One region of the Alcaligenes ammonioxydans genome, then DNA from elsewhere that is predicted to be linked to it. Evidence: riboswitches for the same ligand, from Rfam matches in the RefSeq annotation. Region 1 holds a riboswitch; the other holds the start of a gene.
What was found. A riboswitch is a leader RNA that binds a small molecule or an ion and turns the genes downstream of it on or off. The one in region 1 is predicted to bind S-adenosylmethionine.

Region 1 (7,764 bases):
ACCAGATGCAAATCACAGACCGCGAACTTGTTCAGCACTATATTGTGGGTGGGGCTGGCATCGGCTACGGTCAATGCCGGTGCTGGGGGCAGGAAAGGATTGAAATTGGGGTCGCGCGGCCCGCCCGGGATCGAGACGCTGGCTGCATCCTTGGCCGCCAGAGTGGACACCCAACGCACAAAAAACGTCAGCCCCTGATCGTGCATCAGCTCTTCTTGAGCTTGCACAGGCAACAAATCCCCGCTGGCCAGCGCAGCCTGGCTGAGTTGGTCCAGGCGTTGCAAAATTTCCTTGCTCACGTCGTCTCGCTCCTCATTTGAAGTTGTATAGTGACGCCTTATTGTAGGCAAGAGACGTGAACAAACACGCATTGCTGCCTTGACCGACTTTTCCACCATCCCTATCAGGAGTACTCCATGTCCGGTATCCGCCGTATTGCCAGCCCACTGCCACTGCCTTTTTCGCGTGCGACCATCGCTGGCGGTTTTCTGTTCCTGTCCGGTCAGATCCCTTACGACGCCCAGGGCGAAGTGGTACGTGGCTCCATCCAGGACCAGACCCACGCCGTCTTTGATCGCCTGATCGAAGGCCTGGCACTGGCCAACGCCACCTTAGCCGACGTGGTCAAAGCCACAGTCTGGCTGTCCGATATGGCCCTGTTTGCTGACTTCAACAAGGTCTATGCCGAACGTTTTGGCGACACCTTGCCCACCCGCTCGCTGGTTGAAGCCAAGCTGGCCAAGAATGTGGACGTGGAAATCGAAGTCCAGGCCTGGTTGGGCGATCGCGCTTAAGCAACCTTGAGGCCGACGGGCCGTCACATTAATTAACGCTGCCCGGCCTCGACTGTGGCACACTGGATTCCCCCTTGTCCAAGGAGAATTCTGATGCGTTTATTTGCTTTGGCCCGTCACACTTTGCTGGTTTGCTCGGTCGCAGGACTGGGCATCAGCACCGCTTATGCCGCAAGCACAGGCAAGAGCACAGAACCGACGGCAATCAAACGCTTTCTGGCGGATGCGGACATGCCCTTTTCCCGCGCCGTGCAGGCCGGTGATTTTCTGTTTCTGTCCGGGCAAATTCCGCTGAACGAGAAAGGCGAGATCGTGCGGGGCAGCATTGAGGATCAAACCAATGCCACCTTGGACCGGATTGAGGAGGCCTTGGCCCTGGCCGGCGCCGACCTGAACCAGCTGGTCAAAGCCACCGTCTATCTGTCCGATATTGCCTTGTACGACCAGTTCAACAAAGTCTATAAGGAACGCCTGGGCAGCAACTTCCCGGCCCGTTCTCTGGTACAAGCCAAACTGGCAGGCGGGGTGGATGTTGAAATCGAAGTCCAGGCCTGGACAGGCGCCAAACCCCCTGCCGCCAAGCATTGATACGACGAACTTGCCATAGCCAATTCCATATAAGCAGCACGTCTACTGCCTGACTGGCTTGTATGGCACACTAGCACCCTCAGCCAGACCTTGTTACCTGCGCCAGGCTTGCCGCCTGGCGTTTTCGTGCTTTACGGATATTGTCATGATCTACGCGATTACTGCCCTGTTCGCCTTTCAGTTACTCGGCGAAGTCCTGGTGCAGACTCTGTCTTTACCGCTGCCCGGCCCCTTGGCGGGCATGCTTTTGCTGGCGGCCGCCTTGCTGATCCGTGGCGGGGTTCCGGCCGCCCTCGAGAGCACGGCCAGTGTCATGCTGCAGAACCTGATGCTGCTATTCATTCCCGCCGTCACCGGCGTGATGCTGTATTTTGATCGGGTGGCCGATGAATGGCAGCCCTTTCTGATTGCCACCCTGGGTGGCACCGTCATCACGATGGTGGTGACGGCTCTGGTGCTTAACCGCTTGCTCAAAAACCGTCGGGAAGAAGAAAAATGACCGACGGACTGTTTCAAATCTGGGTCTTTTTGTCCAGCTCCCCCTTGCTGTGGCTCACCCTGACCTGCTCGGTCTACGCGGGCTCGGTCTGGATGTATCGTCAATCGGGGAGCAGCCCCTTTTTGCTGCCGATTCTGGTCTCCGTACTGGTCATCGTCGCTCTGCTTATGCTGACCCGCACGCCCTACCCAGTCTATTTCGAGGGCGCCAAATTCATTCACTTTCTGATTGGCCCGGCGACCGTCGCCCTGGCCGTGCCACTCTACAGCCAGTTGCGTCAGCTGCGCAAAATCTGGAAACCCTTGACGATTGCGCTGCTGATCGGTTCAGTCACCGCTATTTTCAGTACGGTTCTGATTGCCTGGGCCTTGGGTGGATCGATGGAAACCATCATGTCGGTCGCCCCTCGGTCGGCCACCATGCCCATTGCCATGGCATTGGCAGAGCAGTTTGATGGCCAGCCTTCCTTGGCAGCCGTGGCTGTCGCGATTACCGGCATCGCCGGCACCATCATGGCACGCCCCCTGCTGAACCTGCTGCGCATTGACCGCCCCGAAGCCCGCGGCTTTGCCGTGGGCGTGACGGCACACGCGATTGGCACCGCTCGCGCCTTGCAGGTCCATGAAACAATCGGGGCCTTCTCCGCCATTGGCCTGAGCCTCAATGGAATCATGACTGCCATACTGGTGCCCTTCGTGCCCCTGATCTTGCGCTGGCTGGGCATGGTCTGAGCCCACTCAGGCAGGCTGAGCTTAACGCCACTCGTCTCGATAGACGAAGCGGGGCATCTGCCAATTACGATGCAGGGCCAGCATGCGGAAACTCAAGCCGATAATCATGGGCCCCAGCAAGGTTACGTAGGGGTCCCAGTCCAGGTGCTGAGCACCCAGATATAAAGCACCGGTCAGCATGGATACGCTGGCATACATCTCCTTGCGCAACAGCAAGGGGATGTCATTACAGAGAATGTCGCGTAAAACACCTCCGGCACAGCCGGTAATCATGCCGCTGAGCAGCACCACCGTAATGGGTAACTGCATCTCCAGCGCGATCTGACAGCCGATCACGGTAAAGACCACCAGCCCCATGGCATCAAGCAGCAGGAACAGACTGTGCAAACGCCGCATGATCGGAGCGATCAAGGCCGTCAAGATGGCCGCGCCTGCCGTAATCCACAAATACTCGGGATGCTGCACCCAGGTCAGCGGATAATGCCCCAGAAGCACGTCCCGCACGGAACCGCCCCCCAAGGCCGTGACGCAGGCGATGGTACACACGCCAACCCAGTCCATGTCACGACGGCCTGCCGCCAGGGCGGCGGTCATCGCCTCTGCAGTAATGGCAATAATGTAGAGAACAAGTAAGAGCATGATATTTTTTACGCATCAAGCTGTTGAATAAGGCCGCGATAACACCGCAGCATCAGTAAACCGGGCACGGCAATAAACACCGTACAGATAAAAAAGCCTGGCCATCCCAGGGTCTGAACCAGCAGCGGTGTCAACGGGCCGGCCAGATAGGTGCGGCCCACTGCCGACAAGGCCGACAGCAAGGCAAATTGAGTCGCTGAATAGGTTCGGTTGCACAAGGCCATCAGCAAGGCGACAAAGGCCGCTGTCCCCAGGCCACCACACAGATTTTCCAGACCCACCACCATGCCCATCAGCCACATGGACGGCGCGGTTTCAATCGCGATCAGCCAATAACCCAGGTTGGAGACGGCCTGCAGCAGCCCGAAAATCATCAAGGCCCGGTAAAGCCCGAGGCGGGCCATGATCGCTCCCCCCATCAAGGCCCCGACCACTGTGGCCGCCAGACCAAACACCTTGTTGATCGTGCCGACTTCCGACAAGGTAAAGCCGGCCGCACGAATCAGAAACGTAGTGGACAAGGCGCCGGCAAAGGCGTCCCCCAATTTGTAGAGCACAATCAGGGCCAGCACGCTCCAGGCGCCTGGACGAGAGAAAAAATCCGCCAAAGGCGCGACCACCGCCTCGGACAGGCTGCGCGGCGGGCGGCTTTGTTCCTGAGGGTCGGGGGACACCAAGGTCACCAGCGCGCACAGTGCCATGAAGGCACCCATCAGAAAATAGGTATTGGCCCAGCCCAACCAGCGATCGGCCAGGATCAGCGCCAGGCCACCGGAAACAATCATGGCGATGCGGTACCCCATGACTTTGACGGCCGCTCCCGCCGCACGCTCGTGGGCCTGCAGCACGTCCGTGCAATAGGCATCAAAAGCAATGTCCTGTGTGGCGGACAAAAAAGCCACCCACACGGCCAGCAAAGCCAGTGCGGTCAGATTCACGGAAGGGGAAAACAGGCCCATCGCGGCAATCGAGCCCGCCAGCAATAATTGGGTCAGCAGTATCCAGCCACGTCGACGCCCCATGAAGGGGGGAGCATAACGGTCAATCAGGGGAGCCCAGAGAAACTTCAGCGTGTACGCCGAGCCCACCAGGGTCAAGAAGCCGATTTCGGTCAGCGAGACCTGTTCCACGGTGGCCCAGGCCTGCAAAGTGCCTGACACCAGGGCCAGGGGCAGGCCACTGGCGAACCCCAGAATCAGCAAAGGCAAGACTCGGGGACTGGTATAGACACGTGACACGTCAGGCCTTGTTAGCGCGAAGCACCAAGAAAATGGGGGGATTCGAAACGGTAGACAGCCAGGGTACTGCGCCAGCCCGGTAAAAAACGAACCGTATGACCGCCATTGAATGCAACACGATCAAGAATACGTACGCCCACTGCCTGAGCCAGATCCTGAAAATCTTTCATGGTGCACAAATGAATGTTGGGCGTGTTGTACCACTGGTAAGGCATTTCACCGGTCACCGGCATGCGGCCACGCAAAATGCTCCAGCCGTGCGGCCAGTAACCGAAGTTGGGAAACGAGACGATACCATACCGCGCCACCCGCGCCATCTCACGCAAGATGTGCTCCGTATGGTGCATGGACTGCAAGGTCTTGGACAGAACCACGGTATCGAACTGCTGATCGCTAAACAGGGCCAGACCTTTTTCCAGATCTTGCTGAATGACGTTGACACCCCGGCGGACCGACGCAATGACGAACTGATCATTGAGCTCCACCCCTGTGCCAACGACCTGACGCGTATCACGCAGATGTGCCAGCAAGGTCCCATCGTTACAGCCCAGGTCCAGCACTCGCGAGCCGGGCTCGATCCACTGCGCAATGCGCAGCAAATCCGGTCTTAACATGGCGGCGGCCACTTGTGTTTGCGGCTTAGTCATTTTGCCAGCACCCCCGTCGTGCGCGTGCGCGCAGGCAAGCCCAAATTAACGGCGATCTGATCATAGTATCCCTGTACGACCGCATGGTAGCGGGGGTCTTCCAGCAAGAAAGCATCATGTCCATGCGGAGCATCGATTTCAGCGTAGGTCACCTGACGCTGGTTACGGAGCAGGGCCTGCACAATTTCACGCGAGCGCTCGGGCGAAAAACGCCAGTCCGTGGTGAAGGAAACAAGCAGGAACTTGGCCATCACGTTTTCCAGGGCTTTGCTCAGATCCCCCTGATACGGACGGGACGGATCAAAGTAATCCAGGGCCCGCGTAATGATCAGGTAGGTATTGGCGTCAAAGTAGCGTGAGAACTTCTCTCCCTGATAACGCAGATAGGATTCGACCTCGAATTCCACGCCATAGTTGTAGTGGTATTCGCCACCTTGCGCCGGCGCACGCTGGGTGCGGCCAAACTTCTCGGCCATGACGGTATCAGACAGGTAGGTGATATGGCCCACCATGCGGGCCACGCCCAGTCCGGCCTTGGGTACCACGCCATGCTCGTAATAATTGCCGCCATGAAACTGCGGGTCAGACAAAATGGCACTGCGGGCCACTTCGTTAAACGCAATATTCTGCGCTGACAGGCGCGGTGTGCTGGCAATAACCACGCAGTTCTCGACGCGATCGGGGCAACTGATCGCCCAGCTCAAGGCTTGCATGCCCCCCAGCGATCCTCCCATGACGGCCGCGAACTTGCGAATGCCAAAATAGTCGGCCAGACGCGCCTGGGCACGTACCCAGTCCTCCACGGTCAGAACGGGAAACTCGGAGCCCCAGGGCTTGCCGGTAGCGGGATTGATGCTGGACGGCCCCGTAGAACCAAAACAGGAGCCAATATTGTTGACGCCAATGACAAAAAACCGATCCGTATCCACGGCCTTGCCGGGACCGACCATATTGTCCCACCAGCCTACGCTTTTGGGATCGTCATCGTAATAGCCGGCAACGTGATGCGAGGCATTGAGCGCATGACACACCAGGACCGCGTTGCTGCGCTCTTTATTCAGGGTGCCGTACGTCTCGACGGCCAGCTCGTAGCTGGGCAGCACTTGCCCGCTGCGCAGGTGCAGCGGTTCATCAAACGCAATGAGTTCGGCTTGTACAGGGCCCACAGAACCTTCGGGGATCAATCCGCAGGATGGGCTAGGGGCGCCAACGTTGGCGCAGGGGACGGAATCAGTGGCCATCTGGACCTCTTTAGCTGGATTTATGGAGCGCCCGCAAGCGGATCAGGCAAATCGGCGCAAAACGTATAAGACAAAATTCTAGCATCGCTGCAGCGCGTCGTCCAAACCAGGCAGGCCGCCTCCCTTCGCCACTGTGCCTAAAGATCCGTTCGGGAAACAGACAATGCTTTGATTTGCATCATTATTTCCATGTTCATCGGTCTGCCAGCTAAGCTAAATTTGAGTACATTGGCGCGACGTTTACCACGAATGCATGAGGAATGGCTTTACCGTGACGTATTTAACTTCACGCGAACAGTCCTGCCTGAACTGGGCTGCCCATGGCAAGACCAGCTGGGAAATCAGCATCATCCTGGGCATTACTGAGCGCACGATCAACTTTCATTTCCAGAACGCTTACGCCAAACTGGGGGTTTACAGCCGCCAGGCCGCCATTACCCTGGCCTTGCAACAGCGCCTGATCAGCGGCGACCCCGCTAGCGAGCTAAGCCGTCAAAGAAAATCTTTGCCTGAGCCGCATCCGGCGCCTTACCGGAATCCGTCATAACAAAGCCCTGCACCAGCCAGCCCGGCTCCATACGGATCATCGCCTCCAGGCGCAACGCCACGCCGCCCACATCGCGTGTCATGTAAAAAATCTGGCCTGGTGGCGGGATCTGCACGGCGCTTTTCTGACTGGCCTGCCCATCCGGGACGAATTTTGCACGCAAGGACTCATGCAGCGCCTCGTACAGGCGCTCACGGGCGGCTGGGTCCTGTTGCAATTGCGCGGGAAGAATCACATGACCCACGGTATAGATCTGCCCACCCGCGGTCGCCGTCGTCAGGTAAAAATCCAGCGGGTACTGCTCGAAATCCAACACGCGGTGACTGGTGCTTGGCTTGCCGGGCAACATGGCTGACAAGCCCGTTTGCTCAAGTTGAACCTTGCGCCAGTTAAACTCCGGACTGCAGGCCGCCAACATCCATAAGGCCGCCAGTACGGCGGTCATGCGCCTGATTATCATGGTGCTAATCCCATATCCCGTTTCATGCTTTTCATCAGCTGCCTGAACAGCCGCCTTATACTCGCCCTGCCCGATTCGCCTTTTGGCGCAACTTAACAAAGCAAGTTTGGTCGGACTACTATTTATAGACGGCCCCAGGCCCCTTGAACAGTCCCGTATCTTGCATCCGATTTCGAAAGTGGGAAACACCACCATGAACACCAGCCACGAACGCCGCCTTGCCCTGCAACAGAACCCCGATATCTTGAAGGGGATCTTGCGAGGCATCGAGAAAGAAGGACTGCGCGTTGATGCGCTGGGCCAGCTGGCAAAGACTCCCCACCCCCGCGCCATTGGTTCTGCCCTTACCAATGCCCACATCACCACCGATTACGCCGAGG
Region 2 (7,764 bases), 1.9 Mb from region 1:
GTCAACGCGGGCTACCTGTACTTGCACGGCATCGGTCAGGCGATAACGCAAGCCCGTGCGCTCGCCACGCAGCTCATTCAAAGTTTCGTTGTACTGGAAATAATCCGCGCCCAGTTCAGAGACATGGACCAGACCCTCTACATACAGAGTATCCAGGGTGACGAAGAGGCCAAAACTGGTGACACCGCTGATCTTGCCGGAGTACTCCTCGCCCACATGCTCTTTTACAAACCAGCATTTGAGCCAGGCTTCCACATCTTTGGAAGCCTCGTCAGCGCGACGCTCGCGAGCCGACAACAACGCCCCCAGTTTTTCCCACCGCGCAAAATCCCGTTTACTGGCGGGCAGCGCCGCATCCCCCGGGTCCTCATCAATAGCCGGAACATAGCGCTCGCCCTTCAAAATACCCTTGATGACGCGATGCACCAGCAAATCGGGATAGCGACGAATCGGCGAGGTGAAGTGGGCATACTGCGAATAGGCAAGCCCAAAGTGTCCCGTTTTCTCCGGGCTGTAAATGGCCTGCTGCATCGAGCGCAAACACATGGTCTGAATGATGGCAAAGTCCGAGCGGCCACGCGCTGCCGCCACGACTTTGGCGTAATCGGCCGAGCTGGGTTCATCGCCCCCTTCCAGAGTCAAACCCAAACTGCGCAGATACTCGCGCAAGGCTTCCAGCTTGGGCGGCGTGGGGCCTTCGTGCACACGGTACAGACCGTTGCGACGGCTACGAGCAATGAAATCAGCTGCGCAGGTATTGGCTGCCAGCATGCATTCTTCAATCAGTTTGTGAGCATCGTTGCGAACCAGGGGCTCAATACGCTCGATACGGCCCAAAGGATTGCACACGATCTTGGTTTCGACAGTATCGAAATCAATCGCCCCCCGCGCAGCACGTTGCTCGGCCAGCACACGATACAGGGCATACAGATTCTGCACGGGCTCCAGCACATGCTGGATCTGATTGGCCGCCGGGCCTGTGGGCTGCTGCAGGGCGCTCCAGATATCAGAATAGGTGGTGCGCGCATGCGAGTGGATGACCGCTTCATAAAACTGATAGGCTGAAACGGTGCCGGACTTGGCGCCATCCGCCAACACGACCATATCGCAGACCATGACCAGACGGTCTACCGATGGATTAAGCGAACAGATTCCGTTGGACAGACTTTCGGGCAGCATAGGAATCACGCGGCGCGGAAAATACACACTGGTACCCCGCTCCAGCGCATCCTCATCCAGCGCGTCACCCGAACGCACATAATGGCTGACATCTGCAATTGCCACCAGCAAACGCCACGCCCAGCGGGGCCGTTTACCGGTTCCGATATCGACACGTTCGCAATACACCGCATCATCAAAGTCGCGGGCGTCTTCCCCATCAATCGTAATGAATGGCACATCGCGCAAGTCGACACGGCCTTTATATTCCGAAGGCTTGACCTTGGCAGGAATGCGGGCGGCTTGCTTGAGCGCCTTATCGGAAAAATCGACCGGCACCTCAAACTTGCGCACGGCAATCTCGATTTCCATGCCGGGATCGTCAATTTCCCCCAGCACCTCAATCACACGCCCCAAAGGCTGACGATGCCGCTCCGGCTGTTGGGTAATCGCTACGGTGACGACCTGACCGGGTTCGGCCTCGCCCTGCTCCCCGCTTGGAATCAGAATGTCATGCTTGATGCGCTGATCTTCGGGCACCACGATAAACGTGCCACGCTCGCGCAGGAAACGTCCCACCAGCTTGCTGGTGTGACGCGCCGTCACTTCTACGATCGAGGCGTCTGGCTTGCCGCGGTACTCTCCGACGATGCGCACCATAACGTGGTCGCCGTGCAACACCTTGGCCATTTCTCGTGGGGACAAGAACAGATCAGGCTGCCCGTCGTCACGCTGCAAGAAACCAAAGCCGTCGCGATGACCCAACACCTTGCCCGCGATAAAACCAGTCTGGCTGTTTTTGCGAATCTTGCCTTCGGGGGAGATCAGCAGTTGTCCATCGCGCTCCATTGCGCGCACACGCCGCTCAAAACCCACCGTAATCTCTTTGCCCAGGCCCAGCTTTTGTGCCAGAGCCTGCATGGTCAGGCCGTCTGCATCTTCGCGCAGCCCCGCCAGGATCGCTTCCCGCGTCGGGGTATCCGGGTCGAAGTCAGGCGGCAATTCATAACGGCCCGTTGTTTGAATACGGTCCTCAGTACTGTCTTGATGTTTTTTATTCAAAAGGACACTTCCATTATTAATAAAGTATGCCTATAATCCTTTTTCTTTGCTGCTTACGCAGCAAAAACGTTGAAGGCTTTTGGCACAGTCATAAGCATACAACGATATTGCCCAGGTGGCGGAATTGGTAGACGCGCATGGTTCAGGTCCATGTGCCTTCGGGTGTGGAGGTTCGAGTCCTCTTCTGGGCACCAAATTCCTCAAAAAGCCGATCATCTTTCGATGATCGGCTTTTTGTTTTGTGCGCCCATACAGCAAGGCGCTTGGGCACCGACGCAAGGCCCCATGAAAGGTTAGGCCCGCAGCCCCCACTCCACGTGTACGTCCCAAGCCACACCCTTTGCCGGGCTCTTGCGCGTTGACAAGCCATTCGCTGGGCGCCCAGCAAGCCTTCTTATTTTCTTGTCCCAGACTGGACTTGGGAAGGTACGCAGCGAGCAAGGCTTCTAGCCCAAGGACTGCCGTAACGGCAATACAAGCGCATGATTGATTAAGCACAGGCACTTCCGAATAAGAAATCAACACCGCATGATCGGTGGCTTTCTTTACAGGCCTATGAACACATCACCAATCCCATGCGGGAGAAACAAAGGGATCTTTTTCTGCCTGCCACGGCCCCTGCCTCAAAAACCCCGCCTGATTCTTTGGGACAAAAAAAACCGACTGCGTTTGAACAATCGGTTTTCCATTTCATAAAGTCGCCGCTATTAACCGCCGCAGCCGCCACAACATGCGCCATCCTCTCCATGCGCTGGCTTGGCAATCTGATAGCCCGCCTGTTCAACCGCGGCATGCAGATCTTCCAACGACACCTGGGTTTCATCAAAACGCACCGATGCCTTCGCATTCTCAAACGAAGCGTCTGCCGCTTGCACACCCTGGACCGCTGCCAAGGCATTCGCCACTTTGTCAGCACACTCAGGGTGTCGCAGACCCGCCAATTTCAACATTCCCACTTGCATTTTTCATCCCTTTAACATGAGGTGAGGCAGTTGATGAAATCGCCACCGCCCATAAAGATATATATTAAATACATCTTATAAATACGGCAAGTGACGATTAGCCATTCAGTACAGGGGGTGTACGCACTCCTCCTTCAAAGAACAAGACAAGGAACGAGGACGGCAAGCAGGCTAACTGACAGATCAAGCTACTACTACCACTCGACTGACTGAGTAACTGACCAAATTGCTAGCTAGGCAAATAGGCTTGTTTGCCCATCAGATCGATGGCTGGCTGACAGCACGTGGACGAAGCAAGATCGAATGGACAACGGCGATGGTTGAAAGAACTGGATTCAAACGCCAGCTCAACTGCACCTGAATAAGGCCAGGGAGAAGAGTGCACTAACCATCCTGCCTGGAGAATAAAAGCCATCAAACAGCGCGTCGACCTGAGCTGCCTAATACAAAGCACTCTTTGCAGGTAGAAGAACCAACCTTATAAATAAAGCATTATTTGCAGGCAGAAGAACCAGCCTTGTAAGCGCCGTTTACGCTTGAACGCGAACCCAACCGCACAGTCCCTTACCGGTCGGACAGGCTGGCTCCGTCGGGGGCATGAAAAGGACCAAATTGAACTGCGCCTGGATATCTATACGACCCCGATTTCCCAAACCACAATACAAAAAGCCGACCATCTTTCGACGATCGGCTTTTTGAGGAATTTTGGTGCCCAGGAGAGGACTCGAACCTCCACACCCGAAGGCACATGGACCTGAACCATGCGCGTCTACCAATTCCGCCACCTGGGCTCTGACTGCAACACTTGTTTTTAAACACGTCGTTGCAAGACAGAAAATAACTATAACACGATTTTCAATTCGCGCAAACTATTTCTGTTTTTTATGATGGACAGAAGTTTGTCGGCCTCTTGCGCTTCATGAAAATCGCTTTTATGCTTATTGCCATATCAAGAGTTGGGGTAACCCATGCCAACCTGTGTACCCGCACAAGGTGGATTCAAGATATGGCCATCTGGCAACCAAAGGGATCGTTATGACAACAACCCGCTGCCAGCGGGTTTTTTTATGCCTGACCTAGCAGGCGCTCAACGGGTCCTTTAATCCAACTTGCTCACCCGGAAGCCGCTTCCAAGAGCTAAACAGGAGAAACTATGTCTGCACCGTACTGCTATCACCTCACCCTAGAACAGCAAAGCTACCGCATTGTGCTTCGTCCTGGCTGTTCGCGGCTGGCCGTTGTCCGCGAACAGCATGCGGATACTGTCGGAGATTATGAGCCTCGCTGGCTGGGCTCCAGTTGTCGGGGCGGCTATTGGACCCGTTTTCAGCCTGATATCGACAGCACATTGCTGCTGAACATGGATGCGATCGCACGCCTGATTGACCAGCATCGCCTGGCGCATCCCGAGACAACGCTGGACACAGACCTGCAGCCAGTGCTGCACGTGGGTGGCCGCTTGCGCGCCCAACCCTACCCTCAGCAACAAGCCGCTTAATCCAGACGAGGGGCCTGATCGCCCTGATCGCCTTGGCGCCAGTAACTGCTGGCCCGAATCGCGTTCTTATCCAGGCCACGCTCCTGCACCCAGTATTCACGCAGCCCTTGGGCAACTGCGTATTCTGCCGCCACCCATACATAGCCGGTGCCGCTGGGCTGCGCCGCAGCCCGCAGCGCGTCCAGAATGCCCGGCAACCCGGCCAGTGATGGAATCCAGTTCACCGTAACGTGATCGGGCGCCGCTAGCGTCCCTACCGTCAATAAATTGCGCGCCAAGACATACACCTGCACGTTCACCGTGGCAGGCAGTTCATGGATGCGTCGTGCCATCGCAGGTATGGCAGTTTCGTCACCGATCAGGACTTGCCAATCCAGTTCCTTGCTGAGCAGAAAGGAGCCACGGGGTCCCGCGACCCCCAGCTTGTCACCTTCCTTGGCTTGCATGGCCCATCGGCACGCCGGGCCGTCACCGTGGAGCACAAAATCAATATCCATCTCCTGTTCCGCCGCGCGGTAGTCGCGCGGCGTGTAATCACGGATGGGAGGTTTTTCCTGCCCCGCCGCAAAGACCATACCGCGCTCACCCATTTGGGGCAGACGCAGGGAATGGGTGGCTGGATCCGGAAAAATCAGTTTGACGTGATCATCAAACCCCGGCGAGTAAAACCCCTCCAGGTCAGCACCCGTCAGGGTAATGCGCAGCATATGAGGTCCCAACTCACGGCGATGCTTGACGGTGAGCAATCGCAACTTCAGGGGATGGGCCACTTTTTGCGTTAATTGTTCGGACTGCATGCTTAAGACTCCTTGGGCAAATTGCGTATTTCGGCGATGGCTTTCTCCAGAATTGCCACCACGTCAGCCTGTCGTGCCAGACTGGCTGTCGATTGTTCAAACATGGCCTGTTTAAGACTATGGCGTACCTGGACAAATTCGGGCAGCCAACCCGTCTGTTCCTGCGCGGCCTTTAAATCCTCGTCACTACTCTGTTCAGCCAGCATCTGCCGTATCCATACCCGCTTGCGCCCGCGGTAGGTCAAGGACTGCAGTAGGTAGTCACACTTCTCTTTCTGCGCCTCAAGATACCCCAGCCCCTCCGGAGTCAGGCTGTACATCTTGCGGCGCCCTTGCTCCTCAATCAGAACCCAACCTTGAGTCGCACAAAAGGCCAAGGCCGGATACACCGCGCCGGCGCTGGGCACATAACTGTTCTGGCTGATCTGCGCAAAACGACGGATTAGTTGATACCCATGAGTGCTGCCTTCCTTGAGCAAGGCCATCAGCATAAGCTGCATAGCTCGGGCAGAGTACTTTCGACCCTGCCCCATATCCTGCAACATGCGCTCGACATCCATTGTGTTGAATTTCATAGTCACACTCTTATGCTATATCACTCGACACATATTAATGATAATGAGAATGACAATCAACCAAAAACCAAAATAAACCGTGCCCAATGAAAATGCTTGCATTTACCAAAAGATTCATCCTATAATTTAATGCTTGAGACGGGCAGCAGCCCTTATCAAAGCCCAGGTGGCGGAATTGGTAGACGCGCATGGTTCAGGTCCATGTGCCTTCGGGTGTGGAGGTTCGAGTCCTCTCCTGGGCACCACAAATTCCTCAAAAAGCCGATCATCAAAAGATGATCGGCTTTTTGCTGTGTCCGCACCCAAACGCTAAAATCTTCGAGCCCCTTACAGGAGCGCACGAGGCCCCCACCCCGACCTTCCCCCCCTGAAGTACAGCAGTCAAGCTGAACACCAAACGCAAGCACCGCGATCAGATAAGTACTAAAAATCGGGCAACTTACCTTGATATCTGGGCAGCGCTTCCCCAGGGGCGGACAAGCTTAGCGCCGGGCCCAAAGCGAGCAGCAGAAAAGCCACAAGAAAAATCAGGCCAAGAAGAAAAAAGTGTGGATCAACAGTCACTTACACTACCTGAAACCAGGAAAACCAGTTCGTGCGGCCCAAGCACATAACATGCCCATTACAAAATACGAATAGCGGCTATATGTTCATTCTTTTGAGTAAACGCGTACGCCGTCCTATCGAGCTACCACTCAGTCTGAGCTGAAACCGTGAAACCAGCAGCGTAAAAGACCAGTTTGAAAAGCCCCAGAAAGTTCATGGCCTCGCACGGAGGCGAACCTGCCCGGATCGACAGATCTGATGTATGCCCCCTTGCCAACGGGCACAACCGTCAGGGGGAGACACCGATCTCCTTGACCCCGAAGATCCAGCGACAAAAAAGCCGAAACAGATGCTTTATTCTGCTTCGGCTTTTTGACATGCACAGGCCCATCACCTTTTGCTCGGCTGGCCCACCCTTTTGCTGACTACTCCAAAGGGCGATGACGGCGTTGCCAGAATGGCTGCGCCGCATAACGCTGCTCCCTACCGTACAGGGCATGTTGAGCATTCAGGTGACGCACCAGACCCAGCAAATAGTCTTTTTCATACGATCGTGCCGGCTCAGGGTTTCCTTGCGTCAGGGCCAGAGCCGCCTGTGCCGATTGCGAGCCGCTCCACAGAGCCGTAGCCAGACCATTGGCCGCCAAGGGGTCCATGGCGGCGCCCGCATCGCCAGCGCGAAGGAGACGGCCTTCAACAAAGTGAGACACGGTGGCGCTGGCAGCTGCGCTGACGGTAGGAGCACAGTCGGCCATTTGATCGATCAAGCCCAGACTTTCCATACGCACGCGCGCTGCATCGGCGCAAGCCAGTAAACCGGCCCACGTCGACCCATCATGACTCAAAGCGTCAGGCAAGAGATCCGCATCCGAGAACAAGGCCACCGTCAAACGATGGCCGGGCATGGGAGACAAATACCACCATCCCAACTCCGCCGCTTCGACCAATGAAGCCGCCAGAGGCTCCGCTCCCTGCGGTAGATCAAAAACACGCCAGGCCGCGACCAGCCTGTCCAGTCGTTGACGCTCGGCAACCGACCCGCAAGATACTGCCGCGCGACCGCTGCAATCGATCAAGGCAGCGGCTTCAAGGCTCGTGCCATCCGCCAATCTGACAGTAAGCCCGTGAGGCTGATGTTCCAGGCTCAGAACTCGTGTGCGACGCAG

Region 2: it holds a riboswitch for S-adenosylmethionine, as region 1 does, so the genes downstream of both, FE795_RS10515 (hypothetical protein) here and metX (homoserine O-succinyltransferase MetX) in region 1, are expected to answer to the same signal.

The regions. Positions count from the first base shown of each region.
Region 1 is NZ_CP049362.1:392,657-400,420, reverse strand. It holds gene FE795_RS01800 (ATP adenylyltransferase family protein) at 1-299, opposite strand, end outside; gene FE795_RS01795 (RidA family protein) at 417-794, shown strand; gene FE795_RS01790 (RidA family protein) at 888-1,382, shown strand; gene FE795_RS01785 (CidA/LrgA family protein) at 1,528-1,881, shown strand; gene FE795_RS01780 (LrgB family protein) at 1,878-2,612, shown strand; gene FE795_RS01775 (trimeric intracellular cation channel family protein) at 2,634-3,251, opposite strand; gene FE795_RS01770 (muropeptide transporter) at 3,260-4,489, opposite strand; gene metW (methionine biosynthesis protein MetW) at 4,501-5,136, opposite strand; gene metX (homoserine O-succinyltransferase MetX) at 5,133-6,377, opposite strand; SAM riboswitch at 6,367-6,445, opposite strand; gene FE795_RS17345 (response regulator transcription factor) at 6,649-6,924, shown strand; gene FE795_RS01750 (hypothetical protein) at 6,854-7,369, opposite strand; gene gshA (glutamate--cysteine ligase) at 7,578-7,764, shown strand, end outside.
Region 2 is NZ_CP049362.1:2,277,393-2,285,156, forward strand. It holds gene rnr (ribonuclease R) at 1-2,220, opposite strand, end outside; tRNA gene FE795_RS10500 (tRNA-Leu) at 2,330-2,414, shown strand; gene FE795_RS10505 (heavy-metal-associated domain-containing protein) at 2,928-3,170, opposite strand; tRNA gene FE795_RS10510 (tRNA-Leu) at 3,889-3,973, opposite strand; SAM-I-IV-variant riboswitch at 4,124-4,217, shown strand; gene FE795_RS10515 (hypothetical protein) at 4,336-4,680, shown strand; gene FE795_RS10520 (siderophore-interacting protein) at 4,677-5,477, opposite strand; gene FE795_RS10525 (PadR family transcriptional regulator) at 5,480-6,052, opposite strand; tRNA gene FE795_RS10530 (tRNA-Leu) at 6,213-6,297, shown strand; gene FE795_RS10535 (NAD(P)/FAD-dependent oxidoreductase) at 7,024-7,764, opposite strand, start outside.